DNA from 3 places in the Variovorax sp. VaC1 genome. Region 1 is predicted to be linked to each of the others. Evidence: predicted binding sites of a transcription regulator. Region 1 holds the regulator's gene; each other region holds the start of a gene.
What was found. The regulator sigma-54, encoded in region 1, starts transcription at its own class of promoters, with help from an activator protein. The targets are predictions, from matches to a motif close to TGGCANGNAANCTGCTTT.
Positions count from the first base shown of each region.

Region 2: the regulator sigma-54 is predicted to act here: its motif matches at 2,670-2,687, upstream of ACGLHS_RS30675 (isopenicillin N synthase family dioxygenase).
Region 3: the regulator sigma-54 is predicted to act here: its motif matches at 1,984-2,001, upstream of atzF (allophanate hydrolase).

Region 1 covers NZ_JBIGLT010000007.1:49,114-57,088, forward strand. Annotated here, with positions in the region: gene ACGLHS_RS25795 (phospholipase D family protein) at 1-719, opposite strand, end outside; gene rpoN (RNA polymerase factor sigma-54) at 730-2,328, opposite strand; gene lptB (LPS export ABC transporter ATP-binding protein) at 2,483-3,277, opposite strand; gene lptA (lipopolysaccharide transport periplasmic protein LptA) at 3,274-3,990, opposite strand; gene ACGLHS_RS25815 (thiol:disulfide interchange protein DsbA/DsbL) at 4,200-4,847, opposite strand; gene ACGLHS_RS25820 (SPOR domain-containing protein) at 5,113-5,904, opposite strand; gene argS (arginine--tRNA ligase) at 5,913-7,598, opposite strand; gene ACGLHS_RS25830 (hypothetical protein) at 7,732-7,975, shown strand, end outside.
Region 2 covers NZ_JBIGLT010000009.1:184,221-192,195, forward strand. Annotated here, with positions in the region: gene ACGLHS_RS30660 (ABC transporter ATP-binding protein) at 1-30, opposite strand, end outside; gene ACGLHS_RS30665 (BMP family ABC transporter substrate-binding protein) at 50-1,156, opposite strand; gene ACGLHS_RS30670 (VOC family protein) at 1,221-1,607, opposite strand; gene ACGLHS_RS30675 (isopenicillin N synthase family dioxygenase) at 1,631-2,632, opposite strand; gene rutR (HTH-type transcriptional regulator RutR) at 2,892-3,605, shown strand; gene rutF (NADH-dependent FMN reductase RutF) at 3,752-4,288, opposite strand; gene ACGLHS_RS30690 (malonic semialdehyde reductase) at 4,313-4,909, opposite strand; gene rutD (pyrimidine utilization protein D) at 4,906-5,721, opposite strand; gene rutC (pyrimidine utilization protein C) at 5,727-6,119, opposite strand; gene rutB (pyrimidine utilization protein B) at 6,141-6,929, opposite strand; gene rutA (pyrimidine utilization protein A) at 6,943-7,975, opposite strand, start outside.
Region 3 covers NZ_JBIGLT010000007.1:406,945-414,919, forward strand. Annotated here, with positions in the region: gene hpxZ (oxalurate catabolism protein HpxZ) at 1-231, opposite strand, end outside; gene atzF (allophanate hydrolase) at 228-1,952, opposite strand; gene ACGLHS_RS27360 (M48 family metallopeptidase) at 2,166-3,038, opposite strand; gene ACGLHS_RS27365 (AmpG family muropeptide MFS transporter) at 3,096-4,481, shown strand; gene ACGLHS_RS27370 (beta-ketoacyl-[acyl-carrier-protein] synthase family protein) at 4,602-5,810, shown strand; gene ACGLHS_RS27375 (beta-ketoacyl synthase chain length factor) at 5,807-6,658, shown strand; gene ACGLHS_RS27380 (response regulator transcription factor) at 6,845-7,567, shown strand; gene ACGLHS_RS27385 (ATP-binding protein) at 7,578-7,975, shown strand, end outside.

The sequences.
Region 1 (7,975 bases):
TGGATCGGCCGCACATAGACGCTGTTCCAGTACTGGTCGAAGAGCACGCCAAGGCGCGGAATCAGCGCACCGGTGACGAAGGTGTCGAGGTCGAGAAAGTTCTCGCCCGAAGTGCGCGTGAAGTACTGGTTGCCGATGTTGCGCCCCCCCGCCACCGCCATCGCGCCGTCGGCAATGAACAGCTTGTTGTGCATGCGGCGGTTGACCCGCTCGAAGTCGAACAGCGAGGCGGTAAAGCGCTTGAGCAGGCTGCCGCGCCCGGCCGGGAACGGGTTGAACAGGCGCAGCTCCACGTTGGGCGTGGCGGCCAGGCCGAGCAGCAGTTCGTCTTCGCCCGAGGTGTAGAGATCGTCCATCAGCAGGCGCACGCGCACGCCGCGCTGGGCCGCATCGCGCAGGGTGCGCAGCAGGTAGCGGCCGGTCTCGTCGTTCTCGATCTGGTAGTACTGCACGTCGAGCGAGCGCTGGGCGCGGCGCGCGAGCTGGATGCGCGTGTCGAAGGCGAAGTCGCCGCCGGGCATCAGGCGAAAGCCGCTCAGGTCGGGGTCGGGCTGCGACGCCAGCGCGATCTTGCCGAGCGCGGTGTCGGCCGAGACGGCCATGGCCTTGGTGGGCGGGCGCGGGGCCTCGTCGGGCAAGGTGGCGCAGCCAGCAAACAGGAGCACGGCCGCCATGGCGAAAACCCAGTGCCCACAACGCGACAGCAGGCGACGAGCCATCGGCGGCTTTCTACAAAGCCTTGCGCAGGTTCGCGGGCGCGATGCGCAGCGCCTCGCGGTACTTGGCCACCGTGCGCCGCGCGCATTCGATGCCCTGCTCTTTCAGCATCTCGGAGATCTGGCTGTCCGACAGTGGCTTCTTGATGCTCTCGGAACTCACGAACTGCTTGATGAGCGCGCGCACCGCGGTGCTCGACGCATTGCCGCCGGTCTCGGTGCCGAGCGCCGAGCCGAAGAAGTACTTGAGCTCGACCGTGCCGAACGGCGTGGCCATGTACTTGGCGGTAGTCACGCGCGAGATGGTCGATTCGTGCAGGCCCAGCTCGTCGGCGATCTCGCGCAGCACCAGCGGCCGCATGGCCAGCTCGCCGTGCACGAAGTAGCTCTTCTGCCGCTCGACGATGGCGTTGCTCACGCGAAGGATGGTGTCGAAGCGCTGCTGGATGTTCTTGATGAACCAGCGCGCCTCCTGCAGCCGCTGCGACAGCGCCTGGCTGCCTTCGCCCTTGTGCGACTTCAGCGCGCCGGCGTAGATGTCGTGCACCCGCAGGCGCGGCATGACCTCGGGGTTCAGCATGACGCGGAACTTGACGTTGGTGCCGCGCCCGGTCTTGGTGACGATCACGTCGGGAATGACGATGTTGCGCTCGACGTCGACGAAGCGGCGCCCCGGCTTGGGTTCGAGCCGCGCAATGACCTGCAGCGCCGAGCGCACCAGCTCTTCGCTGCTGCGGGTGAGCGTGGCCAGACGCTTGAAGTCGCGCCGCGCGAGCAGCTCCATCGGCTGCTTGCAGATGGCAACGGCGATCTTGTAGACCTGCGCCAGTTCTTCGTCTTCGCCCGCGTCTTCGGCGGCCAGCGCGCGCAGCTGGATGCACAGGCACTCGCCCAGGTCGCGCGCGCCCACGCCCACGGGCTCCAGGCTCTGCAGCAGGCCGAGCGCCACCTGGAAGTGGTGCACGAGGTCGTCGAACTGGTCGTTGTCGTCGCCCGCCAGGCCCGAAGCCAGGGCCGGCAGCGAGTCTTCGAGGTAGCCGTCGTCGTTGAGCGATTCGATCAAAAAGCGCAGCGCGGCGCTGTCGTTCTCGCCCAGGCGCAGGCTCAGGGCCTGGCGGTGCAGGAACGACTGCAGCGACTCCTGGCTGCGCGCGAGCTCGGTGGCGTCGGCGCGTTCGTCGTCGCCCAGGTTGTTCTGGCGCGCGGGTGCGTCGCTGCCCCACTCGCTGTCGTCCGGTGCCATGTCGACAGTGCCGTCGCCCTCCCAGTCGGGCTCGCGCTCGGCGATCTCGGCGGCGGGGCCGTCGGTGTCGGCTGCCGAGGCGGTGTCGGTGGACGCGGTCGTTGCGCTGGCGCTGGGCGCGGAGGAGAAGTCGCCTTCGCCGGCCTCGCCCGCTTCATCGCGCGGGACCGGCGTGTCGACGGCGTCGAGCCCGAATTCCTCGCGCGCCGCTTCTTCCGCGGTGCGTTCGAGGAACGGGTTCTCGTCGAGCATCTGCTCCACCTCCTGGCTCAGTTCGAGCGTGGAGAGCTGCAGCAGCCGGATCGACTGCTGCAACTGGGGGGTGAGCGCGAGATGCTGCGAGACGCGAAGGGACAGCCCTTGCTTCATGAGGAAACGGCTCCCCCCCAGGCTGCGCGCTTTGCGCCATGCCACTCCCCTGCCGGTAGCGGGCAAGCCGCTTCGGGCGGCCGTGCGCGACACCCTCCGCGCAGGAGCTCCGCTCGGATGACGGCCACGTTCATCCTTGACCCTCGCCGCACGATCACATCCGGAAGTGTTCGCCCAGGTACACCCTGCGTACTTCGGCGTTGTCGACGATCTCCGAGGGTGTGCCTTGTGCCAGCACATGCCCGTCGCTGATGATGAACGCGTGATCGCAGATGCCCAGCGTTTCACGCACGTTGTGGTCGGTGATGAGCACGCCGATGCCGCGTTCCTTCAGGAAGCTGATGATCCGCTGGATCTCGATGACCGCGATCGGGTCGATACCGGCGAAGGGCTCGTCCAGCAGGATGAAGCGCGGCTGGGTCGCCAGCGCGCGCGCGATCTCGACGCGACGGCGCTCGCCGCCCGACAGCGCAAGCGCCGGCGAATCGCGCAGGTGGTCGACCCGCAGGTCGGCCAGCAGTTCGGACAGGCGCTCTTCGATGTGCGCCTTCGACAGCGACACGAGCTTGCCGTTTTCGTCGGGCTCGCTCTGAAGCTCCAGCACGGCGCGCACGTTTTCCTCGACCGTGAGCTTGCGGAAGATCGAGGCCTCCTGCGGCAGGTAGCTCAGGCCCATGCGGGCGCGGCGGTGGATCGGCATGTGGGCGATCGGCTCGCCGTCGATCGTGATGTCGCCGGCGTCGGCACGCACCAGGCCCACGATCATGTAAAACGAGGTGGTCTTGCCGGCACCGTTCGGCCCCAGCAGTCCGACGACTTCGCCCTTCTGCACGTCGAGCGAGACGTCCTTGACCACCGTGCGGCTGCCGTAGGTCTTCTTCAGGCCGCGCGCGACCAAGCGGCTGCCCGGCGTGCCGTTGGCGTCCTGTGTTCCAGCGGTTTCGATCACTTGCGGGTTTCTCCCTCGCCACCGAGCGTGGTGGTCGAACGCAGGCCCTTGCCCGGTGCCGGGGTGGGCGCCGGAGCCGCGGGTTTCGCGCCGGCCGGGGCGGAGGCGCCGGCCGCGGGCGCCGGGGCGGCCTTGGGGGTGAGGATGGTCTTGACGCGGCCGGTCGGGGACGACGCGTTGACCGCCGTGTTCGGCGGCACGGTGGAACCGTTGACCGTGTAGGTGTCGTTGCTCTGGTCGTAGACGATCAGGGCGCCGTGGCTCTCGTCGTTCGGCGTCGAGCCGAGCAGGCGGCGCATCTCGGCATTGCGGATGAACTTGACGTTGTCGGCGCGGCTGTCGTACTCGATGACTTCGGACTCGCCCTCGATCCACTCGTCGGGCGCATTGCGCTTCTGCTTGTAATAAGCACGCTTGCCCGGGGCTGCCGTGACCACGCCGTACTGGTAACCCTCCGGGTCCTGGCGCACATCGAGACGCGCACCGCGGATGATGATGGTGCCCTTTGTTACCAGCACGTTGCCGGTGAACACGCTCGTCTGCTTCAGGTCGTCGTAGCGCATCGAGTCGGACTCGATGTTCATCGGCTTGGAGCGGTCGGCGGTCTCGGCCTGCACGCCCGAGGCGAGGCCGGCCAGCAACAGCGCGCCGAGGGCCAGGCGGCCGATGCGACGGAGAAGGAAGGGGGTGGTGGGGTAAGAGTGCAATGTCATAGAGGCACGAAACTTGCTCGGCATTGTATGCGGCTGATTGCGTCAGCCCCGCACGCTCAGATGAAAAAGCCCGCCGAAGCGGGCTTGACTTTCCTTCCTGGATCGTCTCCAGGAACACCGCGGAACCGGCTCGCCGGACCGCAGGTGTTGCCCCTTCGAGGGGCTCGGCGCTGCGCCGCAAAGTGCGCGCAGCCCGAGGTGAGTAAGGCTCAGCCCTTCTTTGCTTCGCCGATCAGGTAGTTGACGACCTGCAGCACCTTGGTCATGTTGCCGGCGGTTTCGCCATCCACATACCAGCGGCCGGCCACGGCCATCGCCGGCACGCCGGCCACCTTGTAGGCGTCGGTCATCTGCGAGGCGCGCTTGGCCTTGCTGGCCACGCCGAACGAGGTGAAGACTTCCTTGAACTTGGCGCCGTCGAGGCCGTTGGCCGCTGCCCAGGCAATGATGTTGGCGTCGCCGTTCACGTTCTGGCGCTGTGCGTGGATCGCATTGAATACCTTCGGCTGGTATTCGTCGACCTTGCCCATGGCTTCGAGCGCGTAGTACAGGCGCTGCTTGGCCTCGACGTCGTTGCCCACGAAAGGCACCGGAATGCGGCGGAAGGCCACTTCCTTCGGCACGGTCTTGATCCAGGCTTCGAGCGACGGCTCGAAATCGTTGCAATGCGGGCAGTTGTACGAGAAGAACTCGACCACCTCGATCTTGCCGGCCGGCGCATCGACCGGCACGCGCTTGTCGAGCACCAGGTACTCGGAGCCGGCCTTGGGCGCGCGCGCCTGGGCATAGGCCGGGTTGGCGGCCAGGGACAGCAGCCCGAGCGAAGTGGCGGCCAGCGAAAAGTCACGACGTTTCATTGAAAGGGTTCTCCTGTTGGTACGGCAGACTGAGCCGGCGCGCGGCGGGGAGTTCCCCCGCTCCCGGCGCGCCCAAGGCCATGGATGGTGGCGGCAAACGCCGCGCGGCGAAGCTTAAGGGCTATTTGTGGCAGCGCCTCACCCACAAGGTGTGAAGAAACCGTAGCGAGCGCGCCGAGCTTGCATCGAGGACCGGAGCCGTACTTTGTACGGTGAGGACCGCAGGTGCGAGATCGGGGGGCGCAGCAGGTTTATTCGCACCTTGTCAGCGTTGGACGCGAACCAAGGCCGATTCCAGGCCGCCGCCGTCGAGCCGCTCCTTGAGCCGGTCGGCGTCGTCCTTCTTGTTGAACGGGCCGGCGCGCACGCGGTAGACCGTGCGGCCCGCCTGCTCGCGCTCGGTGACCTTGGCTTCGACGCCCATCAGCGACAGCTTGGCGCGCTGGGCTTCGGCGTCGTCGGTGGTGCGGAAGGCGCCGGCCTGCACGAAGTACATGAACGGATCGGCACCCGAGGCCGGCGCCGGCGAAGCGGCGGTGCCGCCGGCACTGTTGGCGCGGCTGCTCGGGGCGGCCGAGGCCGTGGTCGTGCTGCTGCCCGAACCGCCACCCGAACGCGCGCGGGCGAGATCGCCCAGCGGATCGTTCGACGGCGGCAGCGCGTTGGCTTCGGCCGGCACGGGCGCGGTGCGCGGCGGCTTGGTGGTGGGTGCCACCACCACGGGCACCGGCGGCGCGGTCGTCGTGGGCGGGATGGTGGCCGGGGCCACGGCGGTCGTCGCCGGCTCGCCGGTGACGGGGTTGACCGGGCCGGTGGCGGCAGGCGCGGGCTTGGGCGCCCCGGCCTTGCCGGCCAGCGGCGCATTCGGGTCCCAGTCGCGGTTCTTGCGGGCTTCGGCTTCGTCCTGCTCGGCGCCGCCCTTCTGCGTCTTGGTCACGAACGGGATCGGCACCTTGGTCACGTAGACCGCGATGCCCAGCGCGACGCCCAGGCCGAGCACCAGCCCGATGATCAGGCCGATGACGATGTTGCCGCGTTGTCTGGTTGTCTTCTTCATGGTGAGGTTTACATCTTGCTCGGCGCACTGACGCCAAGAATCGCGAGGCCATTGTGCAGCACCTGCGCGGTCGCGGCGACCAGCGCCAGCCGGGCCAGCTTGACCGCTTCGTCGTCGACCAGAATGCGCTCGGCGTCGTAATAACTGTGGTAGCAGGCGGCCAGTTCGCGCAGGTAGAAGGTGACGTCGTGGGGTGCGAAATCCTTGGCCGCGGCGGTGAGCATGGCCGGGTACTTGGCCAGCAGCAGCATCAGCGCCTGGGCCGCCGGGCTTTCGAGCGGCGACAGGTCGACGCCCGCCAGCGTGGCGCGGTCGCCGCCCCAGCCGGCCAGCACCGAGCAGATGCGCGCATGCGCGTACTGCACGTAGTACACCGGGTTGTCGTTGTTCTTCGTCACGGCAAGGTCGACGTCGAAGGTGTATTCGGTGTCGGGCTTGCGGCTGAGCAGGAAGAAGCGGATGGCGTCGGTGCTGGTCCACTCGATCAGGTCGCGCAGCGTGACGTAGCTGCCGGCGCGCTTGCTGATCTTGACCTCTTCGCCACCCTTCATCACGCGCACCATGGTGTGCAGCACGTAGTCGGGGTAGCCCTCGGGGATGCCCTCGCCCGCCGCCTGCAGGCCGGCGCGCACGCGCGCGATGGTGCCGTGGTGGTCGGTGCCCTGGATGTTGATGACCTTGTGGAAGCCGCGCTCCCACTTGGCGATGTGGTACGCCACGTCGGGTACGAAGTAGGTGTACGTGCCGTCCTGCTTTTTCATGACGCGGTCTTTGTCATCGCCGTAGTCGGTCGACTTCAGCCACAGCGCGCCGTCTTGTTCGTAGGTCTTGCCGGCGGCCACGAGCTTTTGCACGGCGGCCTCGACACGGCCGCTGGTGTAGAGGCTCGACTCCAGGTAGTACTGGTCGAAGTGCACGCGGAAGGCCTGCAGATCGAGGTCTTGCTCGCGGCGCAGGTAGGCCACGGCGAACTCGCGGATCGCGTCGATGTCCTCGATGTCGCCGGTGGCGGTGACTTCACGGTCTTCCGACTTGACGGTCTTCTTCGCCTTGAAGTCTTCGGCGATCTCGGCGATGTAGTCGCCGTTGTAGGCCGGGGCCTTCTCGCCGCTCGGCCACTCGGCGTCGCCGGGCTTGAAGCCGCGCGCACGCAGCTGCGTGCTGTTGGCCAGCGTCTGGATCTGCACGCCGGCGTCGTTGTAGTAGTACTCGCGCCACACGCTCTCGCCCTGCGAGGCGCGCAGGTTGCAGATGGCGTCGCCCAGCGCGGCCTGGCGGCCGTGGCCGACGTGCAGCGGGCCGGTCGGGTTGGCCGAGACGAACTCGACCAGCACCTTCTCGCCGGTGGCGGGCTGCTGGCCAAAGGTATCGCCGGCCGACAGCACCTCGCGCACGATCTGCTGCTTGGCCGCCGTCTTCAGGCGGATGTTGAGAAAGCCGGGGCCGGCGATCTCGATCGCCTCGACCCATTGGCCGAAAGCGGGGGTGGCGAGCAGCGCAGCGCTCAATTGCTCGGCCAGTTCGCGGGGCTTGCGCCCCAGCGGCTTGGCGAGCTGCATCGCGGCCGTGCTGGCGAAATCGCCATGCGCTGCCACCTTGGGCGACTCGAACGCGGCTTTGGAGCCAGCGCCGGGCGAGAGGGATTCGAGCGTGTTCGCGAGCGCCGCGAGCAGCTCCTGTTTGACCAATAGCATCTGCGAATTTTACCGGGGGCAAACCCGGGGACCGTTAACGTTCGTCATCCGATCGTTGTCCTGGCCCGTTACGATGGTCAGCCCCGGGGCGGGGCACCTGTCACAACCCAACCTTGCAAGGACACATCCCATCATGAAGAAGCTCCTTTCCCTGGTCGTTCTGGGCGCATGCCTTTCCTTCGGTGCCGCACAGGCCCAAGACAAGGCCGCCGCGCCAGCTGCAGCACCTGCCGCGGCCGCCGCCCCCGCCGCTGGCGCAAGCTGCGACGCCAAGGCTGTCGACAAGAACGGCAAGGCCCTGGCCGGTGCCGCCAAGGCCAGCTCGATCAAGAAGTGCGAGAAAGAAGCCAAGGCTGCAGCGGCTCCCGCCTGCGCGG
Region 2 (7,975 bases), on a different contig from region 1:
GATGCCGGTGAGTTCGAGCGCGTTGGGCATGGTGCTTTCGGCTGGCTGCTTACTTCTGCGTGACCACGCCCTTGACGAACCAGTCCATCTTCCAGAGGTCGGCGTCCGACAGCACCGCGCCCTTGGCCACGCGCTCCTTGCCGTCGCGGTCGGCCAGCGGGCCGGCGTAGATCTGCTTGCCCTTGAGGATCGCCTCGCGCTCCGCCGTGATCTGTGCGGCCTTGTCCTTGGGCACGGCGGGGCCGAAGCCCGCGATGTCGGTGCCGCCGTCCTTCATCTCGATGAAGGCGCCGTAGGGGGCGGGCTTCCAGTTGCCGGCCATGACCTTCTTCAGTTCGGGCGTGAGAAAGCGGTCCCACACCCACACCGACGAGCACAGCGTGGCCTTGGGCGCGAACTGGCGCAGGTCGCGGTGGTGGCCGGTGCCGTACACGCCGCGCTCCTGCGCCACGATCTGCGGCGTCGGGCTGTCGACGTGCTGGCCGATCACGTCGGCGCCCTGGTCGATCAGCGCGGCGGCTGCTGCGCGTTCCTTGATGGGGTCGTTCCACGCGCCGGTGTAGATCACGTTGACGGTGGCGTTGGGGTTCATCTTCTGCGCACCGAGCGCGAAGGCATTGATGGTCCAGTTCACCACGCCGAAGGGGTTGGCCGCGACGAAGCCGAGCTTGCCCGTCTTCGATGCCGCGCCGGCCGCCATGCCGCACAGGTACTGGCTCTCGTAGGTGCGGCCGTAGAACGATTCGAGGTTGCTGCCGTTGGTGGTGCCCGAGCCGTTGAGGAAGGCCACGTCGGGGTACTTGGCGGCCAGGTCCTTGAAGCTGTCGGAATAACCGAAGGCCGTGCCGATCACGATGTTGGCGCCGCGCTGGATGAACTTCTCGGCCGCTGGCTTGATAGCCGATGCGTCTTCGGGCACGTTCTCGACGAACTGGATCTTCTGGCCGATTTCCTTTTCGATCTTCACGCGGGCTTCGTCGAAAGCCTGCGTCCAGCCGCCGTCGTTCTTCGGGCCGAAATAGAGCATCGCGATCTTGGGCTTGTCCTTGAGGGTGAAGCCGTCGGCCGCCATCGCGGGCGGCGTGATGAAGCACGCGCCGCCGGCTGCGAGCGTCAGTGCAAGGCCAAGAAAGCCGGTGGGGTGTGTGCGCAGCATGGAGCAACCTTTCATGGGAAGCAGGGGAAGGACAGACGAAGAGAAGTGGGAGTCGCCGCGCGCGTCACATCATGAAGTTGATGCGGAACACATTGCCTTCGGGGTCGAGCAGCACGGACTGGTACCAGTTGTAGTAAGTGACGTAAGGCGGCTTGATGAGCGTGGCGCCTGCTTCGAGCGCAACGGGGACCATGCGGTCGACGTGGGCCTGGCTGTCGACGTCGATGTTCAGAAGGAACTTCACGCCGCGTGTGTCGGAGAACTCGGAAAGGTGCAGCAGCTCGTAGGCGTCGAGTGCGTTGAAGCCCAGGCTCGACTTGCCGGTGTCGAGCCCTCGAAAGATGGGCGAGCGGATCGCCTCGATCTCGGGGAAGCCGAAGACGCGCTGGTAGAAGCCGCTGAGCGCGACCACGTCTTTGGCGAAGACGTTGACGTAGGAGAGGTGGGCCATGCCGGTCTTGACAGTCCTGAGGGCTAAGCCGCGACCTTGGTGCCGCCGAAGGTCGTCTGCTTGACGAACTTCGAGGTGAGGTGATCGCCGGAAGAAATGGGCGCGTACTTGGGCTGCTCGCCGGGTGCGAGACAACTTGGAAGGCACTCGACCATCGCGTCGTAGTTGGGCTGGTGAAAGAACACCAGCGACTGCCTGCGGTTGGTGCTCGCCACCTCGAACGGCGGGTTGATCACGCGGTGCAGCGTCGACACCCACTGGTCGTTGGTCCACTGCATCATCAGGTCGGCGATGTTGACGACCAGGCCGCCTTCGACCTGCGGCACATCGACCCATTGGCCGGCCTTGTTGAACACCTGCAGGCCCTTGTCGTCGGGCAGCACGATGGTGAGGCTGCCGTAGTCGCTGTGCGCGCCTGCGCGCAGCTGGCCGGGCAGCGGTTGCTCGCGCTGCGGCGGATAGCTCAGCACGCGGAACATGCTGATGTGCCTGTCGATCTTGTCGTCGAAGAAGGTCTCGGGCAGCGAAAGGCCGAGCGCGAAGATGCGCATCAGCGAGCGCGAGAGATCGCTCATGGCCTCGAAGTAGCCTTCGTAGGCTTCGCGGAACCCGTCGATGGGCGGCCAGCTGTTGGGCTCGAAGTGCGGACCCGCTGCAGGGCCGCGGTGGTAGTCGTCGTCGGGCACGTTCGACGGGCCGACGGAGAACGACTCTTTCAGGTCGCCCGGTGCGGCTTCTTCGAGGCTGTACGACAGGCCCTCTTCGCCGACCGCGCTGTAGCCGCGCACCGCGTCTTCGCGCGGACGATCGACCTTGCGCTTCTCGCCCAGCGGCATGTCGAAGAACCGGCGCGACAGTGTCGACACGCGCGAGATCAGCTCCGTGGAAATGCCGTGATTGGTGATGACCAGGAAGCCGATGCTGCGGCAGGCTTCGTCGACCTTTCTCGCAACCTCCGACTTGCCTTCGGGGCTGCCGGAGAAGTAGGGCGCGAGATCGATGATGGGGACAGACAGAAGGGTCATGGGACGTTCCTTGTGCGTGGCGTGTGTACCCGTGCTCCATGCAACGTCTGTGCCAGTTGGACCAAATGGACAAATCGCTTTTGCCGCGTCAGCATGGTGCGCGGCGCAAGGCCTGCAGGCCGTTGCGGCGCAGGGCGATGCACCGTGGCCTTACAGTGGTGCGCCGTCGCGATGGGGGCTTGCAGGTATGGCCCGTGCAAGCCCGCTCTTCGCAGGCGAGTGAACGAACGAATCCGGAATCCAGAAGAAGCGAGGGAAGATGCCGAAGACCAAGGCGCTGGCCGCAGCCAGCAGCAAGACCACCACCGACAAGCCGGCGCGCAAGCGTGCGAAGCCCGCCGTGCGCAGCGCGTCGGCCGTGAACCGGCGGCTGCGCCAGATCGAGGACAAGCGCAGTGCGATCCTCGGTGCTGCGCTGGGGCTGTTCTCGCGCTTCGGATTGCATGGCACCTCGATCGACCAGGTGGCGGCGCGCGCCGACGTGTCGAAGAGCAACCTGCTTTATTACTTCGCGAACAAGGAAGAGCTGTACGTCAACGTGCTGCGCGATCTGCTCGCGCTGTGGCTCGAACCGCTGCGTGGCTTCAGCGCGGAGCAAGACCCGGCCGAGGCCATCGGCGACTACATCCGGCGCAAGCTGGTGGTATCGCGCGACCGGCCGGATGCGTCACGCTTGTTCTGTCTTGAAATGATCCAGGGTGCGCCGCTGTTGCGGGATGAACTCGATCGCGAACTGCACACGCTGGTCGAGCGAAAGTCGGAAGTCATCAAGGCGTGGATCGAAGCCGGCAAGCTGGCGCCGGTCGATCCGCATCACCTGATCTTCGCGCTGTGGGCGGTCACGCAGCACTACGCGGATTTCGGTGTGCAGGTTCAGGCGCTGACGGGGCACACGCTGGACGATGCGGCGTTCTTCGAGCAGACGGTAGAGAACGTTCAGCGCATCGTTCTTCAGGGCATCGCGCCACGCTAGGTCTTGCTCCCTCCCCTTCCGGGGGAGGGTTGGGGTGAGGGCAAGCGGCGTACCTATTGGGCGCTCTGCCTGCCCCCATCCCAGCCTTCCCCCAGAGGGGGAAGGAGCAATGCAAAAGACATCGCTTGCGGATGACCCAGGAAGGATCAGTGCTGCGGCGGCACCGCGATCTCGTGATAGCGGCGATCGAAATAGATCAACCCCTGCGCTGCCCCACCGATGGCAATGGCCACCGCTTCGCAGAACAGCACATCGTGCGTGCCCGCATGCGTGGCATGCAGCACGCGGCAGTCGAAGGACACGGCCGCATCGTCGAGCATCGGCGAGCCGGTGGTCTTGCTGCTCCAGTTGCCGGCCGCGAAGCGTTCGTCCATCGGCGTCTTGCCGCCGAACAGCGCTGACAGCGTCTGGTGCCCGGCGGACAGCACGTTCACGCACAGCACGCCATTGGCCTTGAAGGCGGGGTACACCGAGGCCGAGCGGTTCAGGCACACCAGCAGCATCGGCGGCTCGTCGGTCACGCTGCACACGGCCGAGGCCGTGAAGCCGGCGCGGCCCGCGGGGCCGTCGGTGGTGATGATGTTGACCGCCGCGCCCAGCCGCGCCATCGCATTGCGGTAGTCGGCCTTGGGCAAGCCGGGCGGCAGTCCGGTCAGGTTCGATGCGGGGGAGTGGGAGGCCATCGCGTTGAGCATGGGGTGACTTTTTCAGGCCAGCAGGCAGGCTTCGTCGAAGGGCAGCCGCGGCAGGCGGCCGAACACCTTCGACACGTCGCCGTGGCCGAGGTTGATGAGGAAGTTGGCGCTCCAGTCGGTGCCCTCGAAGAAGGCGGCATCGACCTTCGCCTTGTCGAAGCCCGACATCGGGCCGGCGTCGAGGCCCACGGCGCGCGCTGCGAGCAGCAGGTAGCCGGCCTGCAGGCTGGCATTGCGAAAGGCCGTCTCGTGCGCGGCCTCGGGGCTGCCGGTGAACCAGCTGCGCGCGTCGGCATGCGGGAACAGCGTGGGCAGCTTGTCGTAGAACTTGCGGTCCCATGCGGCGATCACCGTGACCGGCGCGTTCATGGTCTTGTCGAGGTTGCCCTTCGACAGCGCGGGCGCCAGGCGCTGCTTGCCTTCGGGCGTTCGCACGAAGACGAAGCGCGCGGGCGAGCAGTTGGCCGAGGTCGGGCCGAGGCTGGCGAGTGCGTAGACCTGCTGCAGTTGTGCGTCGGACACCGGTTCATCGGTCCAGCCGTTGTGGCTGCGCGCGCCGGTGAAAAGAAGCGACAGGGCCGCGTCGTCGAGTGTGGATGTGGTGGTCATGCGGGGACTGTGGATTGAGTGGGTGCGCTCACCCGCGAGAGAAAGTCGAGCAGGCTGCGGTTGAAGGCATCGGCCTCGGTCACGCTGTGCGCATGGCCGCCGTGTGGCATGAAGTCGAGCGTCACGTCGCGCAGGCCATCGGCCAGGCGCTGCGAGCAGGTCCAGGGCACGAGCACGTCGTCCTTGGCGGCGGCGACCAGCGTGGGGGCGGCGATGTCGGCAAGGCGTGCGTCGATGTCGAAGGCGCGCAATGCGGCGATGCGCGCGCGCATGTTGGCCTCGCCGGGGAAATGCGCGAAGGCGTGATCGACTTCATCGGCCACGCGCTGTGCATGCTCGGCGCACCATGCGGCGGGGTAGAGAAAGATCGGCTGCGCTTCCACGTAGGCACGCGGGCCGCTGGTACCCAGCAGCGTGAGCCGCGCATCGAAGCAGCGCGCCGAATGCGGGTTGGGCTTCGACCATGCGTTGATGAGCACCAGGCTGGCAATGCGCTCGGGCGCGTCGAGCGCAAGCTGCAGGCCGACGAGTCCACCGAGCGCATGGCCGGCGAAGTGGCACTGCGCGGTGTTCGTGGCGTCGAGCATGTCGATCACGTCGCGCGCCATGTCGGCAATCGCATAGGCCTCGGGCAATGCGGCGGGGCTGCGGCCCGTGCCGCGCTGGTCGTACGCAACCACGCGGTAGCCCGCGTCGACCAGCGCTCCGAGCTGCGGCTGCCAGAACCCGGCCGAGCCGCCGAGGCCGGACGACAGCAGCACGGTGGCCGCCGCATCGGACGGCCCGTGCACCTCGCAGTGCAGCGCGCTCATCGCGTTCAGGCCTTGTTTCCGATGTGGGCGATCGAGGCGATCTCGATCAGCGCATCGGGCTTCACGAGGCCGCACTGGATGCAGTAGCGCGCGGGCTTGGTGCCGGAAAAGAAGTCGGCGTACACCGCATTGATCTTCGCGTAGTCGGCCCAGTCCTTGAGCATGATCTGGTTGAAGGTCACGTCGTCCATGGTGCCGCCGGCGGCTTCGACCACGCCCTGGATGGTGGTGAGCACGTGGCGCGCCTGCGCGGCGGCATCGCCGACATGGACCACGTTGTTGTCCTTGTCGAAGGGCAGGGTGCCCGATACATAGAGCACGCCGTCGGCGAGCGTGCCGGGGACGTAAGGGGCGAGCGGCACGCCGGTGCCGGGCGGGATGATGGCTTGCTTGGGCATTCGGAAACTCCTTGAAGTGAATCAGGCGATGGCCGCTTCGGCCGCTGCGGGTTGGGGTACGGCTTCGGGCGCGAAAGTGGCGCAGAACTGGTCCACCGTGGAGACCCATCCGAAAAAGGTCTCGACGTTGTAGACCGAGGCCTTCTGGATCGCGGGGCCGCCGAGTTCGTGCGTCGCGTCTTCGAGCATCACGGCGAAATATTCGAGGTGAAAGGCATCGCGCAATGTGGATTCGACGCACACGTTGGTCGCGATGCCGGTGAACACGAGGTGGCGGATGCCGCGCGCGCGCAGCGTGCTGTCGAGCGTGCTGTTGAAGAAGCCGCTGTAGCGCGTCTTGGGCACGACGATGTCGCCGGGCTGCGGCTTCATCGGGTCGATGAGTTCGTAGTCCCAGCCGCCCTTGGCGAGGAACTTGCCCTGCAACTCGGGCTTGGCGCGCATGGTCTTGAGCGCGTTCGACTTGTGCCAGTTGGGCGAGCCGGGGCCGCCCGCTTCGACATACGCCGCGTCCCAGCCGTTCTGCAGGAACACGATGAGCATGCCGGCCGCGCGTGCCGCCGCGATGCTGCGCGCGATGTTGGCGATGGTGCCTTGCGCACCCGAGATGTCGAAGCCGGCCGAATCGACATAGCCGCCGATCGATGCGTAGGCGTTCTGCATGTCGACCACGATGAGCGCGGAATCGGTGGCGTGCAGCGCGAGCGGCTCGGGCCGCGCGGGCAGCACCAGCGGGGCGGGGGCGCCGGGCACGCGCGGTGCGCCGACGGGCGTGGTCGAGGTGAGGGTGGTGTTCTTGGGCGTGGTCATGCGCGTCTCCTCTTCAGGCTGCAAGGCGCTCGGGCTCGGCCTGCGACGGCACGGGGCTTTGCACGTGTGCACGGCTCTTCATCAGCGGCTGGATGCGCTCGCCGAAGGCTTCGACGCCTTGCACGAAGTCGTCGAAGGTCAGCAACACGCCTTCGGTGCCGGGCACCTCGGCCACTTCGTCGAGCAGGCGCGCAACGGTTTCATAGGAGCCGACGAGCGTGCCCATGTTGATGTTCACGGCCGAGGTCGGGTCGGCCATCTGGCGCACGTTGGTGTCCGCACCCGACTTGGTGTCGGCCGCGCCTTGCTGGCCCAGCCATGCGATGGCCTCGTGGTCGGCGCCGGCCTTGTAGTGCTCCCACTTGGCGCGCGCGGCCTCGTCGGTTTCGTCGGCGATCACCATCATCAGCACGTAGGTCGTGACGTGGCGACCGGTCTTGCGCGTGGCTTCGATGAGCTTTTCGGCGGCGGGCGCAAAGGCCTTCGGCGTGTTCACGCCCTTGCCGAAGCAGAAGTTGTAGTCGGCGTACTTCGCGGAGAAGTCCATGCCCGCGTCGCTTTGGCCGGCGCAGATCACCTTCATGTCGGCCTGTGGCTGCGGGCTCAGGCGGCAGTCGTCCATCTGGAAGTGCTCGCCCTTGAAGTCCGACTGGCCGGTGCCCCAGAGGTCGCGCAGCACCTGGATGTATTCGGACAGGTACTGGTAGCGCGTGCTGAAGAACTGGTCGCCGGGCCACATGCCCATCTGCGAGTACTCGGGCCGCTGCCAGCCGGTGACGAGGTTCAGGCCGAAGCGGCCGTTGGAGATCGAGTCGATGGTCGAGCCCATGCGCGCGACGATGGCCGGCGGCATCACCAGCGAGGCGGCCGTGGCGAAGAGCTTGATCCTGCTGGTGACGGCGGCCAGGCCGGCCATGAGCGTGAAGGACTCGAGGTTGTGGTCCCAGAACTCTGTTTTTCCGCCGAAGCCGCGCAGCTTGATCATCGACAGCGCGAAGTCGACGCCGTAGCGCTCGGCCTTCAGCGTGATCTCTTTGTTGAGCTCG
Region 3 (7,975 bases), 360 kb from region 1:
GGTGCGCAGCAGTTCGCGTGGCGGGCTCTGCACGGGCAGCGAAGCGCGGAAGGCGCGGATGTCGGCGTGGCCGTAGTGGTTCTCGGAGAAGCCGTAGCGCAGCGTGTGCGGGCTGTTCCAGAACAGCTCGTCGAGCACCTCGCGTTGGTTGCTTACAAGCGCTTCTTCGTAGCGCGCGAACACGGCGCTGACTTCGGCGTGCACGTCGGGGATGTTGATCTCGGGTGTCATCGGCGCACCTCCTGCTGGAAGGTGTCGAGGCTCGCGATGTACGCGCGCCAGCCACCGTGATGGGTCACGTCTTGCGCACCGGCCAGCGCATGGCCTTCGCAGATGAAGCCGTGCACCCAGCTGCCATCGGCCAGCTCGACGCTGCCGAGGCCAAGCGGTGGCGGGATCAATGCGAGGAAGCCGCCGATTTGCGCAAGAGGCACCGCCCACACTTCGAGTGCGATGGCCGCGCCGCCTTCAGCCACGCGCTGCAGGCCGGGCTTGGGTGGCGTGGTGCCGGGCAGTGCGTGAAGACGGTAGGACGGCGCGGTGGTCATGGCGCGCAGCAGCGTGGCGCCGCGCTCGGTGAGCTGCCCGTTGAGCGGCATGCCCGAGAGGTGCGCGCCGACCACTGCGATGGGCAGCGTGTCGGCCGCCACCGCGCGCAGCCCCGGCACCGCGCGCGGCGCGGGCAAGGGCTTGCCGGTTGCGCCTTGCGCAAGACCCGTGGCGTGGTGGTAGCGCTGGCCCAGCTCGGCCAATGCGAGGTCGCTGCCGCACGGGCCGATCAAGGTGATGCCGAAGGGCAGGCCATCGGCACGCAGGCTGCTCGGCACCGAGAGCGCGGCGTAGTCGAGCAGGTTGACGAAGTTGGTGTACGCGCCGAGGTTGCGGTTGAGTGCCACCGGGTCGGCGCGCATCCGCTCGCGGCTGTAGTGCGTGGGCGCGGTGGGCACCAGCAGCACGTCGATGTCGCGCCACATCGGCTCGACCTGCTGCGCGATGGCACGCAGGCGCGTTTGCGCGTCGAACACGTCGGCAGCCGTGTAGTTGCGGCCGCTTGCAAGGATGCTGCGCACGGGCTCGATCACTTCACTCTCGTGGGCGTCGAAGAACTCGCGCACCGCGGCGTAGCGTTCGGCGACGAGTGCGCTTTCATAAAGCAGCGCGGCGGCCTCGGCCAGTGGCGCATGGGGAATGGTGACGGGCGTTCCGCCCAACGCGATGAGCTTCGTCTGCGCATCGGCGAAGGCCTGTTCGGCGGCGGTATCGCCGAAGAAGGCCAGCGCGTCGGGCACGCCGAAGCGGAAGTGCGCGGGCAGCGGCTGGCGGCGCAGGGGCACGTCGCGCGAATACGGATCGCGCGTGTCGCGGCCCGCGGTGGCCAGCAGCACATCGACCGCCAGCGCCACGGTGCGCGCAAAGATCGACACGCAATCCGCGCTCTGCGCCGCGGGCACCACGCCGAAGGCGCTCAGCAGGCCGCGCGAGGGCTTGAGGCCGACGATGTTGTTCAGGCCGGCGGGCACGCGGCCGGAGCCGGCGGTGTCGGTGCCCAGGGCGAAGTCGACCTCTCCGTCGGCGACCACGCAGGCCGACCCGGAGCTGGAGCCACCCGAAACCAGGCTGGCATCGAAGGCGTTGGGCACTTCGCCATAAGGAGAGCGCGTGCCGTTGAGTCCGCAGGCGAACTGGTCGAGATTGGTCTTGCCGACAAGTGATGCACCGGCGTCGAGCAGGCGCTGCACCACGGCGGCGTGGGCATCAGGCAGGCGGTCGAAGGCCGGGCAGGCGGCGGTGGTCGGCACGCCGGCGACGTCGATGTTGTCCTTGACCGCGAAGCGCAGGCCGGCGAGCGGGAGGACCGCGCCAAGCCTTTCACCGGCGTGCGCGCCAACCAGGGGCACCGCGAATTTCGCGATCCAGGCGGCGGCGGGCGATCCGTTTTTTACATGCACCATCTTTAAGCATCCCAACTTGTGTACAAGTCGAGATGCAAGCAATGTGCCAGCGGCGACCACAGGTCGCGCGGATCAGGAACAGGTGGGAGGATTTACTCCCTCTCCCCTTGGGGGGAGGGTTGCGGTGTAGTGCCGCCGATAAGGCACGACCCCTGAATGAACGCCACGGCCCTCACCCCTCCCTCTTCCCAAGGGGAGAGGGCGTCAGACCATTCAGCTCTTCTTCGCGTCGCGGTAAAGCTTCTCGACCTTCGGCAGGTTCGCTTCGAGCTTGGTGATGCGATCCGGCCCCGTCGGATGCGTCGACAGGAAGTTCAGCCCGCCCTGGTTCTTCGACGCCGCAGCCATCTTCTGCCAGAGCGTCACCGAAGCCTTCGGGTCGTAGCCCGCGCGCGCCGCGAGTTCGAGGCCCACGAGGTCGGCCTCGGTCTCGTCGCTGCGGCTGAACTTCAGCGTGATGAGCTGCGTGCCGGCGCGGGCCGCGATGTCGCCCACCTGGCCGAGCCCCAGCAGTTGCGCGCCGATCGACAGCGCCGCCCCCGTGCCCGCGCTCTTGGCCATGCGGGCGCGGGCATGCTCGCGCAGCGCGTGGGCCATTTCGTGGCCCATCACCATCGCGACCTCGTCGTCGCTCAGCTTGAGCTGCTCGAGGATGCCGGTGAAGAAGGCGATCTTGCCGCCGGGCATGCAGAAGGCGTTGATCTGCTTGCTGCCGATCAGGTTGACCTCCCACTTCCAGTCGCGCGCACGCGAGTTCCACGGCGTGGCAAAGGGAATGAGCCGCTGCGCGATGGCGCGCAGGCGCTGCAGCTGCGGGTTGTTGTCGCCGGCCAGGGCGCCCTTGGCGCGGGCCTGTTCGAGCAGCTCGGCGTACTGCTGCACGCCGGCCGCCTCGACCTTCTCAGCCGGCACGATGTTGCGCGCCACCGAGGCACTGCCGACATTGACCTGCGCCAGCGCGGGCCCGGCCAGCACCGCGCCCGCGGCGGCCAGCAGGAAGGCCCTTCGCGGCTGCCAGGGCGAGGCCGCGGAAACGGTGGAGTCGGCGGAATCAATACGCAGAAGGCGTTCGCATCGTGTGCACATGGGCCGGATCATAGGAACAAATGAACGCAAAAGGCCGGCCGATGTCCCCGTGCACTCATGGACAATCCGGGGCTCATGTCCGCCTCGCCCGTCGAAACCCCCACCGCCCCTTCCCCGCCCTGGCGTGACGCCCTGAAGGTCTACCTCGAGCCCGCCACGCTGCGCATGCTGGCGCTGGGCTTCTCGGCCGGGCTGCCGCTGCTGCTGGTGCTGGGCACGCTGAGTTTTCGCCTGCGCGAAGCCGGCATCGACCGCACCACCATCGGCTACCTGAGCTGGGTCGGGCTGGCCTATGGCTTCAAGTGGGTCTGGGCGCCGCTGGTCGACCGGCTGCCGCTGCCGCCGCTGACCACGCTGCTGGGGCGGCGACGCGGCTGGCTGCTGCTGGCGCAGTGCATGGTCATCGCGGGTCTGATCGGCATGGCGCTGAACGACCCGCGGCTCGGGCTCACGCCATTGATCTGGTGCGCGCTGCTGGTGGCCTTCGGCTCGGCCACGCAAGACATCGCGCTGGACGCCTTCCGCATCGAATCGGCCGAGGCGCGCAAGCAGGCCGCACTCGCCGCCGCCTACCAGACCGGCTACCGGCTCGCGATGATCTGGGCCGGCGCGGGCGTGCTGTGGGTCGCGGCCTGGGCCGAGGTGGCGCCGGCCGCCGCCGTCACTGGCGCGGCCGCCTACCAGAACGGCGCCTGGAAAACGGCCTACCTGGTCATGGCCGCCTCGATGGCGGTCGGTGTGCTCACGGTGCTGCTGTCGCCCGAGCCGGTGCAGCGCGCACTGCCCAAGGCAAAGAACGCCGCCGAATGGCTGCGCAGCGTGCTGATCGAGCCCTTTGCCGATTTCATCCGCCGCTACAAGTGGCAGGCGGTGCTGATCCTCTCGCTCATTGCCATCTACCGCATCAGCGACGTGGTGATGGGCATCATGGCCAACCCCTTCTACGTGGACATGGGCTTCACCAAGGACGAAGTGGCCACGGTCAGCAAGATCTACGGCGTGATCATGACGCTGGCCGGCGCCTTCGTCGGCGGCGTGCTGTCGATGCGGCTGGGCGTGATGCGCGTGCTGATGCTGGGCGCGGTGCTCAGCGCGGGCAGCAACCTGCTGTTTGCCTGGCTGGCCACGCGCGGGCACGACCTCACGGCGCTCATCGCGGTGGTCTCGGCCGACAACCTGGCCGGCGGCATTGCGTCGGCGGCCTTCATCGCCTACCTGTCGAGCCTGACGAACATCAGTTATTCGGCCACGCAGTACGCGCTGTTCAGCTCGCTGATGCTGCTGCTGCCGAAGTTCATCGCCGGCTATTCGGGCGCTTTTGTCGATGCCTACGGCTACAGCACCTTCTTCACCTCCACCGCGGTGCTGGGCCTGCCGGTGCTGGTGCTGGTGGCGCTGGCTTCCCGTCTGACGACCACCACAAGCCCTCCCGACCGTCAATAGGGCCATGGCCTTATAGGAATCGGCCGACGCGGCGCAGGCCCTGCAACTGGTAGGCTGTGCCGGTTTACATTCGTTTCTTCCCCTGCGTTCCCTGTTGCCTGCAGCCTTTCAAAGAAGATCGTGCCGTCCCGAATTTCTCCCCTTCAAATCAGCGCCTTCACGGCGACCTCTGCCGTCGGTGTCGGCAAGGAATCGCTGGCCGACGCGCTCGCGCAATCGCGCAGCGGCCTGCGCGCCAACGACTTCGGCGACGCACCGCTGCCCACCTGGATCGGCCGCGTGGACGGTCTTGAAGACATCCGCCTGCCCGAGGCGCTCATGCCCTGGGACTGCCGCAACAACCGGCTCGCGTGGCTGGGCCTGCATGCCGACGGCTTCATCGAGGCGGTGGCCGCCGCGCGCGAAAAGTACGGCGCCTCGCGCATCGCGCTGGTGCTGGGCACCTCGACCGCCAGCATCGGCGAAACCGAGCTGGCCTACACGCAGCTCGACGCCGAAGGCATGTTTGCGCCCAACCAGCGCCGCGCCGCCGTGCACACGCCCCATTCGCTGGCGATGTTCACCGCGCAGGTGCTGGGCCTCACCGGGCCGAGCGAGACGATCTCGACCGCCTGCTCGTCCAGCGCCAAGGTGTTCGCTTCGGCCGAACGGCTGATCCGCCTGGGCCTGGCCGACGCGGCCGTGGTCGGCGGTGCCGACACACTGTGCGGCAGCGTGCTGTTCGGCTTCAACTCGCTCGAACTGGTGTCGAGCGAACCCTGCCGGCCTTTCGATGCCAGCCGCAAGGGCATCAGCCTGGGCGAGGCCGCCGGCTTTGCACTGGTCGAGCGCGTGCAGAGCGGCGCCGACGCCGCGCCGATGCACCTGCTGGGCTACGGCGAAGCGAGCGACGCGCACCACATGTCGACCCCGCACCCCGAGGGCCTGGGCGCCGAGCGCGCGCTCGACGAGGCGCTGGCGCGCGCGGGCCTTGCGCCCGAGGCCATCGACTACATCAACATGCACGGCACCGCGAGCCAGAAGAACGACGAGGTCGAAGGCGCGCTGGTGGCGCGCCGCTTCCCGGCCCGCACGCACGCCAGCTCGACCAAGGGTTTCATGGGCCACACGCTGGGCGCTGCCGGCATCGTCGAGGCCGTCATCAGCCTGCTGGCCATCGAGCGCGGCCTGATGCCGGGCACCGTCAACACGAGCACGCTGGACGAAGGCTTCGGTCCGCAGATCAAGCTGCAGCCCGCGCATGGCGAGGTGCGCTATGCCCTGTCCAACTCCTTCGGCTTCGGCGGCAACAACTGCTCGCTGGTGTTCGGCAAGGCGGAGGCCGCATGAGCACGACCACGACGCGCCCTGTGCCCCCCACCCTCTACATCGAAGGCCCGGCCTTCTGGACGCCCACGCTGCCCGGCTGGGACGCGGCGCGCGCCGCCTTCCGCGGCGAAGGCACGCTGGCCGATCCGCCCGCCAAGCGCCCGTCGCCGCAGGTGCTGGCACCGGCCGAGCGCCGCCGCGCGCCCGACACCGTGGCGCTGGCGCTCGAAGTGGCGGCCGCCGCGATGGTGGCCTCGGGCCGCAATGCGGCCGACGTGCCCTGCGTGTTCACGTCGGCACACGGCGACCTGTCGATCAACGACTACATGTGCGGCACGCTCGCGACCGATCCGAAGATGCTGTCGCCCACCAAGTTCCACAACTCGGTGCACAACGCGGCCGTGGGCTACTGGACCATCGGCACCGGCTGCATGGCGGCCAGCAATGCGGTTTCGGCCTACGAACACAGCTTTGCCTCCGGCCTGCTCGAAGCGGCGGTGCAGTGCGCGGCCGACCAGGAGCCGGTGCTGCTGGTGGGCTACGACACGCCCACCGTCGGCCCGCTGACCTCGGTGACCGACAGCCGCGGCCTGCTCGCGGTGGCGCTGGTGATCGCGCACGAGCGCACCGAACGCACCGCGGCCTCGCTCGACTGGTCGCTGGTCGGCACCGATGGCACCGGCGCGCCGGCGGCGCCGCGCTCGGCGGCGGCACGCACGCTGGTCGGCATCAACCCGATGGCCGATGCGCTGGGCCTGTTCGAGGCGCTGGCGCAGGTCGAAGGCAGCGCAGGCAGCGCAGGCGCGCCGATCGAACTGCCGCTGTCGGGCACGCTCGCGCTGCGGCTGCAGTTGCAGCCCGCGGGCTGACGATGCGCGGGGGGTGGTCGGCGCGCTCCGTCACCCGCGCGTTGGTAGGTACTCGAAGACGAACATGGCGCCCGTGAACGCTGGGCAAGGCGCTATGCTTTTCGCAGCGCTTGCGGTTGACAGGCCGGTGCTGCGTTTACCCAACTTTACGGAGCGTTCAAGCCCGCTTGCTCCCCGTGGACGACCATGAAGCGCATGAGCACCCCCCAACTCCTGATGATCGAAGACGACGCCCGCCTGGCGCAGATGGTGGGCGAATACCTGACGCAGTCGGGCTTCGCCTTCAACCATGCCGGCGACGGCACCAGCGGGCTTGAGCAACTGCAGCAGCACGCGCCCGACCTCGTGATCCTCGACCTGATGCTGCCCGACACCGACGGGCTTGAAGTCTGTCGCCGCATCCGCGCACTGCCCGGCCCCCTGTCCAAGGTGTCGGTGCTGATGCTCACGGCCAAGGGCGATCCGATGGACCGCATCATCGGCCTGGAGATCGGCGCCGACGACTACCTGCCCAAGCCCTTCGAGCCGCGCGAGCTGCTGGCGCGCATCCGCGCGGTGCTGCGCCGACGCAGCGAGACCGCCACCGAGGCGGAAGCCTCCACGGTGATGCGCTTCGGCACGCTGGAGATCGACCGCAATGCGCGCACCGTGTCGGTGGCCTCCGCGCTGGCCGACCTGACCTCCTACCAGTTCGACCTGCTGGTGGCCATGGCCGAGCGCGCGGGCCGCGTGCTCACGCGCGACCAGATCATGGAAGCCGTGCGCGGCCGCGAGCTGGAAGCCTTCGACCGTTCGATCGACGTGCACATGGGCCGCATCCGCGCCGCCATCGAGGTCGATGCGAAGAACCCGAAGCGCATCCTCACCGTGCGCGGCGTGGGCTACGTGTTCGCCAAGCAGCAAGACTGAGCCGGCCCCGATGCTGCGCAGCCTCTACAACCGCCACCTCTATGTCCGCATCTGGCTCGCGGTGGTGGGCGGCGTGGTCATCCTCACGCTGATGGCCAACTGGATCGTGCGCGAGGCGGCGCAGGCCGAGCGCGAGCGGCTGGCGCCCGTGCCGCGCGACGTGGTCGTGCTCGATGCACAAGACAAGCCCATCGGCACCGGCAAGGCGCTGCGCGTGCCGGGCCAGGGCCTGGAGTTCGACGTGACGCTCAGCGACGGCAAGGACATCACGCTGCGCGTGGCGCCGCGCGAGCGGCCCACCGGCGCGGCCGGCTTCGCGCCGTGGCGCACGCCCTTCGGGCTGGGCTGGATGATCGCGTTGGTGGGGGTGGCGGTGGCATTGGCCGTCTACCCGATCGTGCGGCGCAT